2 regions of the Erwinia sp. E_sp_B01_1 genome follow, and region 2 is predicted to be linked to the other one. Evidence: predicted binding sites of a transcription regulator. Region 2 holds the regulator's gene; the other holds the start of a gene.
The links. Region 2 encodes LexA, which represses DNA repair genes until DNA is damaged. Its sites were predicted from a motif close to TNCTGTATGTACATACAGNA; they were not measured.

Region 1 (5,340 bases), 2.0 Mb from region 2:
TGAATACCAGCCGCACGAGCTTTCTGTGCGAGACGAGCAATCAGTTCTTCCACTTTTTTACCCACCGCCATCATCAGGTCGGCAAACTCATCCACCAACACCACGATATAAGGCAGTTTTTCCAGCACCGGCGGCGTGGTATCCATGCTGTCACCCGGCTTCCAGAACGGATCCGGAATAGGTCGTCCCATCGCTTCTGCCTGTTCAACTTTTTCGTTGTAACCAGCCAGATTCCTTACGCCTAACGCCGACATCAATTTATAACGACGTTCCATTTCGCCCACGCTCCAGCGCAGCGCATTGGCTGCATCCTTCATGTCGGTAACCACTTCCGTTAACAGGTGTGGAATACCTTCATACACTGAAAGCTCAAGCATTTTTGGGTCGATCATAATAAAGCGCACTTCTTCCGGCGTGGCTTTATAGAGCATGCTGATGATCATCGCATTGACGCCGACTGATTTACCGGAGCCAGTGGTACCTGCAACCAGCAGGTGAGGCATTTTTGCCAGATCCGCAATCACCGGTTGGCCGGCAATATCTTTACCCAACACCACGGTCAGTGGTGAAGGATTGTCACGGAACCTGGCGCTTTCCAGCACTTCACGCATGTAAACAGTCTGGCGATGCTTGTTCGGTAATTCCAGGCCAACATAAGGTTTGCCAGGGATAACTTCCACCACTCGCACCGCAACAGCGGACAGCGAGCGCGCCAGGTCACGAGACAGGTTAGAGATTCGCGCGGCTTTAACACCGGGAGCCAGATCCAGCTCAAAGCGGGTAATCACCGGGCCTGGAGAGATCCCGACAACTTCGGCTTTAACACGATAATCATTGAGGCGGGCTTCCACCAGACGCGCCGTTTGTTCCAGCGCGAACATATCAACAGGTTCGGCTTCCACAGGCGGTGACGTCAGCAGATCCAGCGAAGGTAATGGCGTGGTAGGCCTTTCCAGCGGCTGTTCATGGCGAACCAGGAACGGATGGAACAGGCTGTCGTGAGCTGGTTTAGCCGCTTCAGGCTGTGGAGCTGCCACAACAGGTTCAGGGGCAGCTGGTTGCTGAGCCGGAGGCGTCTGCCAGGCTGGCGTCTGTGGCTGTTGAACAGGTGGCGTCTGCCATGCAGGCGTTTCTGGTTGTTGAACCGGTGGCGTCTGCGGCTGTTGAACAGGTGGCGTCTGCCATGCAGGCGTTTCTGGTTGTTGAGCCGGTGGCGTCTGTGGCTGTTTAACAGAAGGCGTCTGCCATGCAGGCGTTTCCGGTTGTTGAGCCGGTGGCGTCTGTGGCTGTTGAACAGGAGGCGTCTGCCATGCAGGCGTTTCTGGTTGTTGAACCGGTGGCGTCTGTGCCTGTTGAACAGGAGGCGTCTGCCATGCAGGCGTTTCTGGTTGTTGAACCGGTGGCATCTGCGGTTGTTGAGCCGGTGGCGTCTGCTGAGGAGCCTGATTATGTTGCTGCCACTGAGTCTGCTCGGCTGGAGCTTCAGCAGGAAGCGTAAACAAAGGCTCACCTGGGCCATTATCGACCAGATCATCCACAGGAGAAAAATCAAATGCTCCGGCCGTGTTCAGATGCTGAGACAGGCTGCTTTCCTGGGACGGTTCCTCGCCATAGCGCTGATTTTGCTGGTCTGCAAACTGACGCGCCAGTGCAGCTTGTTGCTGCGCTTCTTCATCATCCTGCGCAAACTCTTCACCATAACGCGTCTGCTGCTGAGCCATAAAGGCTTCGCGCAACTGCGCCTCTTCCCTTGCCAGTGTTTCTTCATCCTGACTGCCGGAAGGCAAATCAGGTGACGTCTGCTCAAGCAAATCCTGTTCTTCTTTAGCTTTTTCTTCCGCCATACGCTGGGAGGGAAGTTTTATGCCATAGGAAGCCAGCTCACGGCGGGTAGGAAGCTTAACCGGATTAGGGCGCGGCAGCGTGGGGCCAATTCCCTGTTTAACCTGAGGATTGATATTCTCACTTGTTGCACTAAAGCCCGGCATAAATGGCGCTGAAGCTGCAGCTACTTTGGCCGCGTCACTCAGGCCCTGTGCACCCGCCACAATATCGCCAGGTTGCGAGGTTTGTGGTGACGAGAAGTCAAACGGTGATGACGTTGAGGCTTCACGCCAGTTACCCATTCGAGGGCCATCATCTTCCTGCTCGATCTGCACCGATGGCGCAGGCGTTTCTGCTTCAGCAGGCATTTCAAAGCGGTAAAGCTCAGGCGTTTCTACCGCAGGCGTAACTGGGCTGGCAGTTGACTGAACAGGCTGAGGAACGAGTGAAGCAGGCTGCGAGGTGGCCACTGGAGACGGAGCGGCAGCAGGTTGAGACGCGGCTACTGGTGATACAGGCGCAGACGGCGCGGCAGCAGGTTGAGATGCGGCCATTGGTGATACAGGCGCAGACGGCACGGCAGCAGACTGGGATGCAGCAGCCAGTGGCGTTGCGGAAGCTATTGCAGCAGCAGGCTTGCTGAGCAGAGGATCGTTGTCCTCTTCATCACCCTCTTCTTCTGACGTCACTTTCTTCGGAGCAGAAAGCAGAACATCATCCCGATCGCCCGCAGCGGATTGCTTCAGAACTGGCGCTGTTGTAGCGTCCTCATCATGATAGTCCTCTTCTTCATGCCAGCGCTCATCAGTGCGCGAGCGATTGCTGGCAAACGTCAGTACGCCCATCACAGCACCGCCGATCTTTTCGGCAATTGTAAGCCAGGACCAGCCAGTATACAGCGTAAGCCCGGCCGCCCAGATGCATAACAGCGTTAAGGTTCCGCCTGCGCCACTGAACCAGGGTGCCATAGCGTTACTCAACAGGCTGCCAATGACGCCACCTGAAGCGAAGTACCAGATATCATCAGCATTCAGCGCCGCAAGGCCGCAGGAAGTAACAACCAGCGCCAGCACGCCAATCAGCCGTAAAGCCACGGCAAAATAGTCGATATAATCCTGGGAATGTCGCTGACGGAAAGTGATCCAGCAGAGGCCTAAAATGACCGGAGGAATGGCATAAGCCATAACGCCAAAAATGAAAAACAGGGTATCCGCAAGCCAGGCGCCAACGCCGCCGCCTATATTGTGGATAGGTTCGTGCCAGGCGGTCTGAGACCAGCTGGGATCGGAAGGATTGAAGCTGACCAATGCCACCATCAGATAGACGGCGAAAAGAGCGACAATAATTAACAACGCTTCCAGCAGGCGACGCCCACTGCTCAGCGGTTGTAGGGATACATCTTTATCTTCTGTGTATTCCTGGCTCAAGAGTACTCTCCAGGGGCCTGTAAACTATGGAGGCAACAGCGCCGGGCGAGCCCGACGCTGAACCTGTATGAATTCACAGGAGTGTACCGAAATCTATCAGGTTTTGCACCTGCCCTGTGTTACCGCGTTTTAATGACTAAGCGGTTACTTTGTTTCACTTCTTCCATGACGACATAGGTACGCGTATCGTTAACGCCCGGCAGACGCAGCAGGGTTTCACCCAGCAATTTGCGATAGGCTGACATATCCGGAACGCGGGTTTTCAGCAGATAGTCGAAATCGCCTGAAACAAGATGACACTCTTGAGTTTCCTCAAGTTTTTGCACAGCGGCGTTAAATTGTTCAAACACGTCTGGCGCACCACGATTCAGAGTAATCTCAACGAATACCAGCAGCGATGCATCCAGATAGTGTGGATTCAGCTGTGCGGTATAGCCAAGGATGAATCCCTGACGTTCGAGGCGGCGTACGCGTTCCAGGCAGGGTGTAGGAGATAATCCCACACTCTTGGAAAGATCGACGTTGGAAATTCGACCGTTCTTTTGCAGTTCATTAAGGATGTTGCGGTCGATCCTGTCGAGATCTTTACCAGGTCGTTTTTTATTGTCTACCATTCTTATTGTCTCTCTAAATGCCTTCCCTTTACCTGCCATACCCTGAACGAGTTCATTGTGCAGGGTTGTTTTAAGTGAAGTCAGGAGCCTGTTGCGCCAGTAGTAAAACGCCCATCCGTATGACGCATGTGGTCTGTCCACCCCATGCGTCATGACCAATGACAGACTGAGTTTATCCGGCCTGATAGCTAAAACGCGGTATGAACGCCTGTTTTGCCAGCCTGAACACCCTCTGCTTCCTACACTGTTTTCGCAAAAGCGCAGCCGATTGTCAAAGCAAAACAACCAAAATCAGTACAACATGCCAGAAGTATCGCTGCGTGACTGTTTTTAAATGGATATTTTTCGTAGTGATGCACCTTAATCAGGCAATCCCTGCCCCAAAACAGCGCATTCTCACCTTGCCGGAACAACTGACTCATTGGTCAAACCTTTTACAACCATCGTTAACAAAAGCGCAGAAGGCTTTTGTTACCGCGTTAAATTCCCTACAATCGAAAAAATGTTTGCCAGACAAATAATGAGGGTCTCATGAGCACGGCAAGACACAGCAAATTACTTATCCTTGGCTCCGGTCCTGCAGGCTACACTGCCGCCGTTTATGCAGCACGAGCCAACCTCAATCCGGTTCTGATTACCGGCCTGGAAAAAGGGGGTCAGCTGACCACCACCACCGAAGTGGAAAACTGGCCGGGCGATCCCAATGACCTGACCGGGCCGTTGTTGATGGAACGGATGCAGGAGCACGCTGAGAAATTCAACACCGAGATTATTTTTGATCACATCCATACCGTTGATTTGCAGTCCCGTCCATTCCGCCTTACTGGTGACAGTGAAGAATACACAGCGGATGCATTGATCATCGCTACCGGCGCATCTGCCCGCTATCTCGGCCTGCCTTCTGAAGAGGCTTTCAAAGGTCGTGGTGTTTCCGCCTGTGCTACCTGTGATGGTTTCTTCTACCGCAACCAGAAAGTCGCGGTTATTGGTGGCGGAAATACTGCTGTAGAAGAAGCGCTTTATCTGGCAAATATTGCGGCCGAAGTTCATTTGATTCACCGTCGTGACAGCTTCCGTGCTGAAAAAATCCTGATTGACCGACTGATGGAAAAAGTGCGCAACGGCAACATCGTGCTGCATACCAATCAGACGCTGGATGAAGTGTTGGGCGATCAGATGGGCGTCAGCAGCCTGCGCCTGCGCTCCACGCTGGATGAACAACAAACCGAAGAGTTGACCGTTGCCGGCCTGTTTGTCGCCATTGGCCACAGCCCTAACACCGGCATCTTTAAAGATCAGCTGGAGCTGGAAAATGGTTACATCAAAGTGCAGTCCGGCCTTCAGGGGAATGCAACGCAGACCAGCATTCCGGGCGTCTTTGCTGCTGGTGATGTGATGGACCATATCTATCGCCAGGCTATTACTTCAGCCGGTACGGGTTGTATGGCCGCGCTGGATGCAGAACGCTATCTGGA
Region 2 (5,340 bases):
CTGCGCCAGCTGACGCACGCGTTCACCACCGTTAACGTTGATGCCCTGATAGAGCTTGCTCCAGGTCCAGCCCATGATGCGGTCCGTCAGACGGATAGCCTCATAGGAGAAGTCCGCAGCGATCTCTTCCATCAGCTCAATAGCGTTCTGCTGAGCTTTTTCATGGGAGATCTTTTTGCTGCGTGCTTCATCTTCCACCGCTTTGGCAATGGCCTTGGATTGCAGAAGCTTGTTAAACAGATCCTGACGCACCGGCAGACGGGGGCCAATGGCTGCCCGGCGCTGGCGGGCAAAGTGCATTCTTGCCACTCTCGCCAGCTTCTGCGCGATGGTTTTATCCGTACCGTGTTCCGTCGCCATACGGCGCAGGGAGACGATAGGGGAGAAACGCACAAAGCTGTCACGACCCAGCCACAGCACCGCGAAAAATTTCTGGATGCCGTTGAGTACCCGCAGATGCGGCTGTTCATCACCCTGTACTTCGCGGCCTGGCGCGCGGCCAAACATCACCGACACCGGCACCATCTGCACATCAAGCAGAGGGTTGCTGCGATGAAGGTCCAGATATTCATGGAACAGTTTTACAGATTCCAGATTTGGCACGAAATAGGGGAAGACGCGCGGGCCATCATGGATAAACACATGACGAGGCAGCACAGTGCCGTCGATTTCCAGCGGATCTAAGGGATCGGGAAGATCCTGTTTGCGGCATTGTTCACGCAGCGCCAGAAGATCGGCCTTTGAATCATAAGGCAGCACATACATAATGGGGCGCGATGTATCCAGCGCCAGCTCAACGACCGGCTCAGCGGGGATCGCTTTACTTTTTACCAGTAATTTAACTGGAAAATTCAATAAGTTATAATATAAGTTACGCCAACCTGACATAGATAACATGAAGCCTCTTGTTAGCAAAGCGCCGCAAGCATACCAGAAAGCGCCAGTGAGATCTGTGGTGTTGCAAAATGTGCGCCACCCAGACATTGACGGTAAACATCACAAAGGGTTCCCTCATTATGGCAAATAACGTCACCGGACTGACCCGTATTTTCAAAGCCGCAGGCTATTCATGGAAAGGAATACGCGCAGCGTGGCAGAACGAAGCGGCATTTCGTCAGGAAGCCGTGGCCGCTATTGTGGCGGTTGTTGTGGCCTGCTGGCTGGATGTGGATGCTGTTACCCGCGTGCTGCTCATCGGGTCTGTCGTGCTGGTCATCATCGTTGAAATTCTTAACAGTGCCCTGGAAGCCGTGGTGGATCGTATCGGCAGCGAATTTCACCCTTTATCGGGGCGTGCCAAGGATATGGGCTCTGCCGCCGTATTAATCACCATTTTACTGGCCGTTTTTGTCTGGGCGATGCTGCTGCTGCGCTGATGGCGGCCTTTTCTTCCCTTTGTCACATACCGCTATTTTTTACGCATCTTTAGGTTTTCATCCTGGAAATACCTGTATATACTCACAGTCGACTGTATAAACAACCAGGGGGCGGGATGAAAGCACTAACGGCACGGCAGCAGCAGGTTTATGACCTGATACGCGCCCACATTAACCAGACCGGTATGCCACCGACGCGGGCAGAAATCGCCACACAGCTCGGTTTCCGTTCCCCGAATGCGGCTGAAGAGCACCTGAAGGCGCTGGCGCGTAAAGGCGTGATTGAGATTGTCTCCGGAGCCTCCAGGGGTATCCGTCTGATGATGGAAGAGGAAGACGGCCTGCCGCTGATTGGCCGCGTGGCAGCCGGTGAGCCTCTGCTCGCAGAACAGCATATCGAAGGACACTATCAGGTCGATCCTGAATTGTTCAAGCCTGGCGCCGATTTCCTGCTGCGCGTCAGCGGAATGTCGATGAAAGATATCGGTATTATGGATGGCGACCTGCTTGCCGTGCATAAAACTCAGGATGTGCGTAATGGTCAGGTAGTGGTTGCGCGCATTGATGATGAAGTCACGGTAAAGCGTCTGAAAAAGCAGGGCAATATTGTGCATCTGCTGCCTGAAAACAGCGAGTTTCAGCCGATTGTGGTGGATCTCCGTCAGCAGACGCTGTCGATTGAAGGTCTGGCCGTCGGGGTGATCCGCAACGGCAACTGGCTGTAACAGCCTGACCCGGACGCGCGGCCCCGGCGGCGCGTTTTTATTGCCGTGGTACCTGCTTCCGGTGCCTGCGGCACGGCTTTAAGCCCGTCGCACAGTGGATGGCCATGCGGTTCTTCTCTCACTCAGATAAAAACCTCTGGCGGCTGGCGCTGCCAATGATCCTGTCGAATATCACCGTCCCGCTGCTCGGGCTGGTGGATACGGCGGTCATCGGCCATCTTGACAGTCCCACCTATCTGGGCGGCGTTGCCGTCGGCACTACCGCAACCAGCTTCCTCTTTATGCTGCTGCTGTTCCTGCGGATGAGCACCACCGGGCTGACTGCTCAGGCTTTTGGTGCCAAAGACAAACCTGCTCTTGCCCGCGCGCTGATGCAACCTCTCTGTATTGCGCTGATCGCTGGCCTGCTGTTTATTCTGCTCAAATCCCCCCTCAACTCACTGGCGCTGTCGATCGTCGGCGGCGATGCGGATGTTTTGCATCAGGCTTCCCTGTTTATGCACATCCGCTGGTTAAGCGCGCCCGCTACCCTGGCAAACCTGGTGCTGCTTGGCTGGCTACTGGGCGTTCAGTACGCTCGTGCGCCGGTGATCCTGCTGGTAGTGGGGAACCTGGTCAATATTGTGCTGGATTTGTGGTTTGTTATCGGTCTGAACTGGGGCGTGCAGGGCGCAGCAGCAGCAACGGTGATAGCAGAGTACGCCACGTTTTTCATCGGTCTGGTGATGGTCTGGCGGGTAATAAAGCTGAGGGGGATTTCATTTTCCCTGTTTAAAAACGCATGGCGGGGCAATTTCGGGCGTTTGCTGCGGCTGAACCGCGACATCATGCTTCGCTCTTTACTGCTGCAACTCTGTTTTGTCTCGCTGACCATCTTCGGAGCGCGGCTGGGGGGCGAAATCGTGGCCGTGAACGCGGTCCTGTTAATGTTCCTGACCTTCACAGCCTATGCGCTGGATGGCTTCGCCTACGCGGTGGAGGCCTGCTCCGGGGAAGCCTTCGGTGCCAGAGATGCCAGCAAATTGCTGCTGGTATGGCATGCCGCCTGTCGGCAGGCCGGGCTGGTCGCGTTACTCTTCTCAGCCATTTACGCATTGGGTGGCACACATATCGTTGCCTTACTCACTTCTCTACCGGAGTTACAGCAGCAGGCCGACAGCTATCTGTTCTGGCAAATTGTGCTGCCGGTGTGCGGCGTATGGTGTTATCTGCTTGATGGCATGTTTATCGGTGCCACAAGAGCCAGTGAAATGCGTAACGGCATGGTTGTGGCGGCCGCCGGATACGGGCTGACGCTGTTTACCGTGCCGGTGCTTGGCAACCACGGGTTATGGCTGGCCGTAACGGTGTTCCTGATATTGCGCGGCCTGTCGCTGTGGTGGCTCTGGCGGCGTCACTGGCAGAACAACAGCTGGTTTGCTGGCTGAAATATTTAGTTACGTTGAGGTTGCCGCTTCGTTATCTTCTGATCTTACAGACTTTTTTCATATAAGCGTTGTCACTTTTGCTGCAAATAGGGTGTAAAATTTTCCATTCGCGAGCAAATCCTCCACCTTCTACTACAATTACCTGTACGTTCAGCAGTTAAGCAGCGTTTTATGTTGCTGCTAAGTGCATTGCTGAGACGATACTACTACCACTGTGTAAACCTAAGGTCGAGGAGTGACAAGATGAATAAAGACGAAGCCGGCGGTAACTGGAAGCAGTTTAAAGGTAAAATGAAAGAAAAATGGGGCAAGCTGACCGATGACGACATGACAGTCGTGGAAGGTAAACGCGATCAGCTTGTTGGCAAGATTCAGGAACGTTATGGCTATGCTAAAGACGAAGCTGAGAAAGAAGTCAGCGATTGGGAAACTACCCACAATCACCGTTTTTAAAAGACATTAACTTTCTCTGACAAGAAACAGATGTTTCAGGACGATGCTCCTACCCAGGCACATGGAATGTGCCGCATAATTCTCAGCACACCCCTTCAGGTTAACGCCCCCGTTTCTTAGAGACCAGAGTATGATCGTGCTGGCACGCTTCCTGATGCGTACAGGCTTCCACCTCTGCACAATTCCCGCATAATCCATGCGCTTCAATAACGCTGTGCGTCAACGCGAATCCTGAGGTCAGGGCCAGTGTTTTCAGGATGCTCTGCACGCCTTCTGCCTGTTGCTCCGCTACCGAACCGCAGCGATCGCAAATCAACATCGCTGACGTATGCGACGGCTGCTCAAAGTGATGGCAGACCACGTAGCTGTTGGTTGATTCCACCCGATGGATAAAACCCTGCTCCAGCAGAAAATCCAGCGCCCGATAAATGGTTGGCGGCTTTGCCTGAGGTTCACTGGCTCGCAGTAAATCCAGCAGGTCATAGGCGCTGATAGCCCCGTTATGCAGGCTCATTAACCGCAGCACTTCAAGACGCTGTGGCGTCAGGCGGACATTGCGTTGCTGACAGAGGGCTTCTGCCTGTGACAGGATTTTTTCAGGACTGCTTACGTTCATAACTTCCCCTCAGGCCAGATCAGATTGTTATGTTATCACGCCCGCTTAAAAACGCCGAATCTCCGGCAGCCCTCAGGCGCTCTTTGCAGCAGCGAATTTAAGCCGCTGAAAAAACTCCAGAAATAATTGGTATTTGCGTCAGGTGAAAAGGCTTAACTCTTCTTAATCAATTTATGATTTCTGAACAGTGCCATATTATTTCAATAAAACCCTGTTAATGTTATTTGCAGCCGGTAACGTTCATGGCTATCTTGTTACGGGGCATAAGGAAATTCTTAACCATAAATACTGCTGTACCGGGCTTATAGATTAGCGTGGTAACAGATAAATAATTCGGCAATCAGCTGAAAAGCCCCTGCATTGTTACTTACTTCTCAGCAATGAAATGCTGCCGCCATGTTCATTATTCGGGCAGCAATTATTCACGCTTATACAGGTGTTTTTTCCCCTTTTTTTGCATGGGTTTAAGGTAAAATGGCCAAAATCATTCGTAAGTTGAACAGCTTTTCCCGTCCTGTAGTTATCCCCCTCTTATTTATGGCTCCGTTGAGCGCTTTAGCCGCTGGCAACTATTACGATGCGCGTAATGACGCGATGGGTGGAACGGGTGTTGCCTCCTCTACTTACGGCACTGCGGTACTGGCTAACCCGGCACTGATGACCAAAGCGCAGCCGGATGACGATGTCAGCATTATTCTGCCGGCAGCCGGTCTGCAGGTGACTGACAAGAACAAGCTGGTGGA

Region 1: the regulator LexA is predicted to act here: its motif matches at 3,313-3,332, upstream of VRC33_RS07910 (DNA translocase FtsK 4TM domain-containing protein).

What each region holds. Positions count from the first base shown of each region.
Region 1 is NZ_CP142208.1:1,623,978-1,629,317, reverse strand. Features, by position in the region: gene VRC33_RS07910 (DNA translocase FtsK 4TM domain-containing protein) at 1-3,251, opposite strand, end outside; gene lrp (leucine-responsive transcriptional regulator Lrp) at 3,371-3,865, opposite strand; gene trxB (thioredoxin-disulfide reductase) at 4,397-5,340, shown strand, end outside.
Region 2 is NZ_CP142208.1:4,412,500-4,417,839, reverse strand. Features, by position in the region: partial or broken gene plsB (glycerol-3-phosphate 1-O-acyltransferase PlsB) at 1-888, opposite strand, end outside; gene VRC33_RS20525 (diacylglycerol kinase) at 1,017-1,376, shown strand; gene lexA (transcriptional repressor LexA) at 1,493-2,101, shown strand; gene dinF (MATE family efflux transporter DinF) at 2,206-3,528, shown strand; gene VRC33_RS20510 (CsbD family protein) at 3,772-3,981, shown strand; gene zur (zinc uptake transcriptional repressor Zur) at 4,082-4,597, opposite strand; gene VRC33_RS20500 (conjugal transfer protein TraF) at 5,072-5,340, shown strand, end outside.